DNA from 2 places in the Pseudonocardia sp. T1-2H genome. Region 1 is predicted to be linked to the other one. Evidence: riboswitches for the same ligand, from Rfam matches in the RefSeq annotation. Region 1 holds a riboswitch; the other holds the start of a gene.
The links. Region 1 has a riboswitch for glycine ahead of gcvT (glycine cleavage system aminomethyltransferase GcvT). Riboswitches for the same ligand answer to the same signal wherever they lie in the genome.

Region 1 (3,397 bases):
TACTTGTTGGTGAGCACGGAGCCCTGGGCCTGCATGACCGCGAGCGGCGCGTGGTTCTCCGACGCGATCATCTCGAGGCCGTCCTGCTGGCGGGCGAGCTCGCGCCCGATCAGCTCGGCGACCTCCGGGTCGAAATCGCCCAGCGACGTGTCAAGTACGGACATACTCATCCCTCGTTCTTCGCGCGGTACTCGGCGGCGTCCAGGACCGCACCGAGCTCGGACACGGTGGCGGTGAACAGCCAACCCTCACCGTAAGGGTCCTCGCCCACGAGAGCGGGGTTGTCGGCGAGTGCTGTGTTCACGGTGACAACCGTGCCGGTGGCCGGACTGAAGAGCTCGGACACGGACTTGGTGGACTCGACCTCGCCGCAGGGCTCGCCGGCGGTCAGCTCGGTGCCCGGCTCGGGGAGCTCGACGAACACGATCTCGCCGAGGGCCTCGACGGCGACGGCGGAGAGCCCGATCCGGACCTCGCCGGCGGGTGTTCCGGCGCCGGGTGCGATCGCGATCCACTCGTGGTCGGTGGTGTAGGAGAGGTCGGCGGGAAGGTTCACGGGGGCCTCCGGGTCAGCGGCGGTAGAAGGGGAGGGGAGCGACGGTGTAGGGCTGGCTGCGCCCGCGGACGTCGACCGCGAGCTCGGTGCCGGGCTCGGTGAGCGCGGCGTCGACGTAGGCCAGGGCGATCGGGACGCCGAGGGTCGGCGAGAGCACCCCGGACGTCACCTCGCCGACGGCGGAGCCGTCCGGGCCGAGCACGGCGGAGCCCGCCCGGCCGGCCCGGCGGCCGGTCCCGGTGAGCCCGACGAGCGTGCGCGCCGGCTCCTTCGCGGCCAGTGCGGCGAGCGCGTCGCGGCCCACGAAGTCCTTGTCCAGCGCGACGATCCGGCGCAGGCCTGCGGCGAACGGGTCCGTCGCGGTGGTGAGCTCGTGACCGTAGAGGGCCATCCCGGCCTCGAGGCGCAGCGTGTCCCGGCAGGCGAGCCCGGCGGGCACGAGGCCGTGCGGCGCACCCGCCTCCAGCAGCGCGCGCCAGAGGGCGGGCGCCGACGCGTTCGGCACGTAGAGCTCGAAGCCGTCCTCGCCGGTGTAGCCGGTGCGCGCGAGCAGGACGTCGATCCCGGCGATCGTCGCGGGCTCGGCCGCGTAGTACTTCACGGTGTCGACGACCTCGGCGGCGGCGGGGTCGGCGAGCGCGCGCAGGATCTCCGGCGACGCCGGTCCCTGCACCGCGATCAGCGCCGTCTCCGCGGACCGGTCGACGACCGCGACGTCGAAGCCCCGGGCGCGGCGGATCAGCTCGGCCGCGTCCTGCGCGGCGTTGGCGGCGTTGACGACCACGAGGAAGTGCTCCTCGCCCAGCCGGTAGACGACGAGGTCGTCGAGCACGCCGCCGTCCGGGGCGCAGAGCAGCGAGTACTTGGCCCGCCCGACCTTCACCTTCGACAGCGCCCCGGCCAGGGCGTGGTCCAGCGCGGCGGCCGCCTGCGGCCCGGTGAACTCGACCTCGCCCATGTGGGAGAGGTCGAAGAGCCCGGCGGCCTTGCGGACGGCGTGGTGCTCGGCGAGGTCGCTGCTGTAGCGGACGGGCATCCGCCAGCCGGCGAAGTCCGTGAACGACGCCCCGAGGGCGGCGTGTTCGGCGGCGAGTGGGGTCTCTACGGGGGGCATACGCGCTCTCCGGGGTGGCGGAACGACGGTGGACGGGCGGGCGACGATGGTGCGGCGTCTCCCCGCTCTGTCATGGGACCTGAGAGATTCCGCGGATCGTTCCCGCTTGCCCCGTCGGTGGTCCACCCGAGGGCGGACGCTTTCCAGAGTTGCCTCGCCCCAGCGGTACGGCGGCCTGAGAGTTTTCCGGGGAGGATTGCTCCTACGGCTCTGGAACGAACCAGATCTCCCGCTGGGATTCGAGCGGCGTATGCAGTTGTGGGGCCTGCGGTCGTGATCTGGGCGAACCGTACCGGGGTTCGGCCCGGCACGGGAGTGCGGCGTGGCGGGCTTCTCAGGAACCGGCCCGCGGGGACGGCAGGGTCCCCCGCGCAGCGGCAGCGCTGTCGCCCGGCACGGGGAGGTGGCGGCATCCCGCTGCGGTGCGTACTCTCGCCGCCGAGGTTGGGAACACAGCCCCGCCAGTACGGCGTGCGGGCGTTCCGCCCGGATGCGCCTCCACTGTTCCGGCCCATCGGCCGCCGAGACGCATCGAATCGTCCACGGGAGCGGCAGGAGTTCGATGAACGAGATCCGTGACGTCCCGGACGTCGTCGACTGCCGTGGCCTGTGGGTCGTGGTGTGGCGGTCCGCGGGCTGGACCGGCCTGGACCTGACCGGTGACATCGACCTCGCCAGTGCGCCGGCTCTGGTCGCGACCCTGGACGGGCTGCTGGCCGACGGTGCCCGCCACCTCGCGCTCGACCTGACCTACGTGGACTTCTTCGGGGTGCAGGCCCTCCGCGTGCTCGACGACCTCGAACGACGGTGCCGGCGCCTGCACGGAGGGCTCGTCCTGGTCGAGGTCAGCCCCCACGTCCGCCGGGTCCTCGTCCTGCTGAACGCCGAGCGTCTGCTCGACGCCGTGCTGCCGGAACGCGTGGGCGATCTCCGGCCGTAGCCCCGGGGGGCGACGCACCGGTGGTGGAGACCCCGTGACTCGGCCATCCGGGTAGGACGAGCCGGCGACGGCGGTTCGTCGCGCCCGCGGCGGGTAGCCGCCCTCGTCCGGAACCCACGACCGACGAGGTGATGACCCGTGGCCACAGGTGAGACGGGCTTCAGCGACGTGATCTACGACCTCGTGTCCGTCCAGTACCACTCCCTCAAGGCCGGCCACGACTACGGCCAGTACGTCCGGGACGCCCGCAACGGCGGGTACGAGGACGTCGCCTCCTTCTTCGAGCAGGTCATGAAGGAGGACTCCGACCGGGCCGCACGGTGCCACGAGTTCCTGCGCAAGCTGGAGCCGAAGGAGGACACCGGAGGCAAGGCCTGATCGTCGAGGGCCTGAACCGTGGACGGGGACGGCCGGGCCGCCCGGCCGTCCCCGTCCACGGCGGGCCTCGCGCTCCCGCTAGAAGTCGGGGTCACCGGGCCGCGGCGGCGAGCAGTTGTTCGCGATGGCCAGGTCCCGGGCGGCCCGTTCCGCGGCGTCCTCGCCCTGCTCGTCCGGCCGCTCGGGCTCCGGGGGCGGTCCTGCCGGGGCCGGTCCTCGGCCCGGACGTCGTCGTTGCGGTCCACGTCGTGCATGTCCCCCGGGTACCCGCGCCGCGTGGCGATCATTCGGCCGGCCGCACCACCGGATCGGGCGTCAGCTGCCCCGGTTCTCGCCGAGCTCCTGCTCGATCGGGTTGACCGGCGGCGCCGGCCGCTCCGACGGGTCGGGGGCATTGATCTCGACGGAC
Region 2 (3,397 bases), 2.0 Mb from region 1:
CAGGTGCGGATCACGGACCTTCAGGAAGGCACCTTCTACGCCGAGCTGATCTTCGACGGGGGCATCACCGTGTCCGCCCGGCCGAGCGACTCGGTCGCGCTCGCCCTGCGGGTCGGCGTGCCGATCCACGCGGACGAGAGCGTGCTGGCCGAGGCCGGTCTGGTGATCCCGGACGAGCAGGAGGACGAGGTCGAGAAGTTCCGCGAGTTCCTCGACTCCGTGTCCCCGGAGGACTTCCGGGGAGCCCAGCCGGGCTGAGTCCCCGGACCCTCGTCGAAGGAGCGCGGGACCCCCGGGGTGCGGCGATCAGGTGTTGATCGACGACACGCCGGGGGAGCAGGACCGGTGGCGGCGTGGCACGTTGACCCTGGGCGTGCGGCCGCTTACCGTCGGCGGAGACATCATCGAGGCGGTGGTCGTCGGCGCGGGGATCCTTCCCCGGTCGCCGCGACCGGGGAAGGAGTGCCGTGGACGGGTCGTCCTCAGACGCCCCCGGACAGGGCGAGCTCTTCCCGGACCCGCTGGTCGGTGAGGGGCTCGACGGGATGCCGGACCAGCTGGTCGGGTTCCGCGGTCCCACGGCCTGTCAGGTCGTCGGCATCACCTACCGCCAGTTGGACTACTGGGCCCGCACCGGGCTCGTCGTGCCCTCCATCCGGGGTGCGGCCGGTTCCGGCAGCCAGCGGCTCTACTCCTTCAAGGACGTCCTCGTCCTGAAGGTCGTCAAGCGACTGCTCGACGCCGGTGTGTCCCTGCAGAACATCCGGGTCGCCGTGGAACACCTGCGGCGCCGCGGGATAAGAGATCTCGCCGGCATCACGCTCTTCAGCGACGGCACCACCGTGTACGAGTGCGCCTCGCCGGAGGAGGTCGTGGACCTCCTGCAGGGCGGCCAGGGGGTCTTCGGGATCGCGGTCTCCGGCGCGATGCGCGAGATCAGCGGCTCGATCAAGGACTTCCCGGTCGAGCGTGCGGACGGTGGCACGGTCGACGAGACGCCCGAGGACGAGCTCTCCCGCCGCCGGGCCCGCCGCGCCATCTCGTAACGAACCGCGGCCCCTCGATCGCGTCCGCGTTGCGGAACGGGTCGTGTTCGGCCGGCAGCTTCTCCAGTCTCGCCTGCTCGACACGGTTCACCACCGTCAGGCTCTCCTGCTTGTCGCGGACGCACTTCGCCGGCGTGAACGCGGACGTCGTCACGTACAGCACCGCGATGCCCAGGAAACCGCGCACCCACGGGCAGGTACACGATGCCGCGGGAACTCTGCCCTGTGCTCGTCATGCCCGGAACTGTGTCGAGAATCCGCCCGGTGATCCTCGGTGGAACTACGGGAGTTGCCGTTAAGCTGATCCCGTAGTCGCCGATCCCGCGCGGGAGAGACCCGGCCCGGAGCACTCCGGAGCAGGGCGCCGAAGGAGCAAATCCTCCCCGGAACCTCTCAGGCACCCGGACCGCGTGGGCGAGACGCCTCTGGAAAGCGATGCCGGTCGTCCGCGACCGGCCTCCGCCGACGGGGAAAGCCCTGCTCAGCCGGGGTGAATCTCTCAGGCCCCCGGGTATCCGGGGATCGACAGAGGGGGAGGGCAGCACGCCCGTAGTCGTCCTGCCCCACCGTCCCGCCCCCGGAGGCCGTCCTGTGACCGACCCCGTATCGCCGTCCGCACCGGCCCTCTTCGCGCTCGAGGAGAGCACCCCGTTCGTCGACCGGCACATCGGGCCCCGCCCGGCCGAGCTCGCCCGCATGCTCGACGCGATCGGCGCAGGATCCCTCGAGGACCTGGCGGACCGTGCCCTCCCGCCCAGCATCCGGGACACCGAGGCCGTCGCCACGACGATCCCCGCCCCGGCGTCGGAGACGGACATGCTCGCCGAGCTCCGCGGGATCGCCGCCCGCAACACCGTGACCGTCCCGATGATCGGTCTCGGCTACTCGGGGACGCTCACCCCGCCGGTCATCCGGCGGCATGTGCTGGAGAACCCCGCCTGGTACACGGCCTACACGCCCTACCAGCCGGAGATCAGCCAGGGCCGGCTCGAGGCGCTGCTCGCCTTCCAGACGATGGTCGCGGACCTCACCGGGCTCCCCGTCGCCGGCGCCTCCCTGCTCGACGAGGCCACGGCCGCCGCCGAGGCGATGACCCTGCTGCGCCGGGCGGGGAAGTCGAAGAGCCCGCGGTTCGTGGTGGACGCGGACACCCTGCCGCAGACGATCGAGGTCCTGCGCACCCGCGCCGTCCCGCTGGGGATCGAGCTGGTGGTCGCGGACCTCTCCGGCGGTCTGCCGGAGGGCGAGCTCTACGGCCTGCTCCTCTCCTACCCGGGCGCCTCCGGGCAGGTCGTGGACCCGCGGGCGTTGATCGAGGAGGCCCACGCGAGGGGCGCGCTCGTCGCCGTCGCGGCGGACCTGCTCGGTCTCACCCTGCTCACCCCGCCCGGGGAGCTCGGCGCGGACGCGGCCGTCGGCACCACGCAGCGCTTCGGCGTCCCGCTGGGCTTCGGCGGGCCGCACGCGGGCTACCTGTCGGTGCAGCAGCAGTTCGCACGCCAGCTGCCCGGCCGGCTCGTCGGCGTCTCCCGGGACGCGGACGGCAACCCCGCGCTGCGGCTCGCCCTGCAGACCCGGGAGCAGCACATCCGCCGGGAGAAGGCGACGTCGAACATCTGCACCGCGCAGGTGCTGCTCGCCGTCGTCGCGGCCTGCTACGCCGTCTACCACGGCCCGGAGGGGCTCAAGCGGATCGCGCTGCGGGCCCACCGGATGGCGTCGGTGCTGGCCGGCGGCCTGCGGGACGGCGGCGTCGACGTCGTGCACGACGGGTTCTTCGACACCGTCGTCGCGTCGGTACCCGGCCGCGCCGCGGATGTCGTGGCGGCCGCGCACGACGCCGGCCTCGCGCTGCGCCTGATCTCCGACGACGAGGTGGGCGTCTCCTGCTCCGAGGTCACCACGGTCGCGCACCTGACCTTGGTGTGGCAGGCGTTCGGCGTGACCGTCGCGGACGTCGCGGCGCTCGACGCGGGCACGGTGGACGCGCTGCCGTCGTCGCTGGTCCGCGAGTCCGGGTACCTGACCCACCCGACGTTCCACGAGTTCCGCTCCGAGACCTCGCTGATGCGCTGGCTGCGCCGCCTCGCCGACGCGGACCTCGCGCTGGACCGGACCATGATCCCGCTGGGCTCCTGCACGATGAAGCTCAACGCCGCCGCGGAGATGGAGCCGATCACCTGGCCCGAGTTCGCGGACCTGCACCCGTTCGCTCCGAAGGCGGACACCGAGGGCTCGCTCGAGCTCATCGCGCAGCTGGAGCGCTGGCTCGCGGAGCTGACCGGGTACGCCGCGGTCTCGGTGCAGCCCAACGCCGGCAGCCAGGGCGAGCTCGCCGGGCTGCTCGCGAT

Region 2: linked by a shared signal. The riboswitch ahead of gcvP (aminomethyl-transferring glycine dehydrogenase) and the one ahead of gcvT (glycine cleavage system aminomethyltransferase GcvT) in region 1 are both predicted to bind glycine.

What each region holds. Positions count from the first base shown of each region.
Region 1 covers NZ_JBBPCL010000001.1:1,086,992-1,090,388, forward strand. The annotation lists gene glyA (serine hydroxymethyltransferase) at 1-170, opposite strand, end outside; gene gcvH (glycine cleavage system protein GcvH) at 167-556, opposite strand; gene gcvT (glycine cleavage system aminomethyltransferase GcvT) at 570-1,670, opposite strand; glycine riboswitch at 1,728-1,823, opposite strand; glycine riboswitch at 1,824-1,912, opposite strand; gene WBK50_RS05520 (STAS domain-containing protein) at 2,233-2,610, shown strand; gene WBK50_RS05525 (acyl carrier protein) at 2,749-2,988, shown strand; gene WBK50_RS05530 (NAD(P)H-hydrate dehydratase) at 3,304-3,397, opposite strand, start outside.
Region 2 covers NZ_JBBPCL010000001.1:3,104,650-3,108,046, forward strand. The annotation lists gene WBK50_RS15420 (bifunctional nuclease family protein) at 1-258, shown strand, start outside; gene WBK50_RS15425 (MerR family transcriptional regulator) at 468-1,046, shown strand; gene WBK50_RS35150 (YiaA/YiaB family inner membrane protein) at 949-1,233, opposite strand; glycine riboswitch at 1,363-1,465, shown strand; gene gcvP (aminomethyl-transferring glycine dehydrogenase) at 1,638-3,397, shown strand, end outside.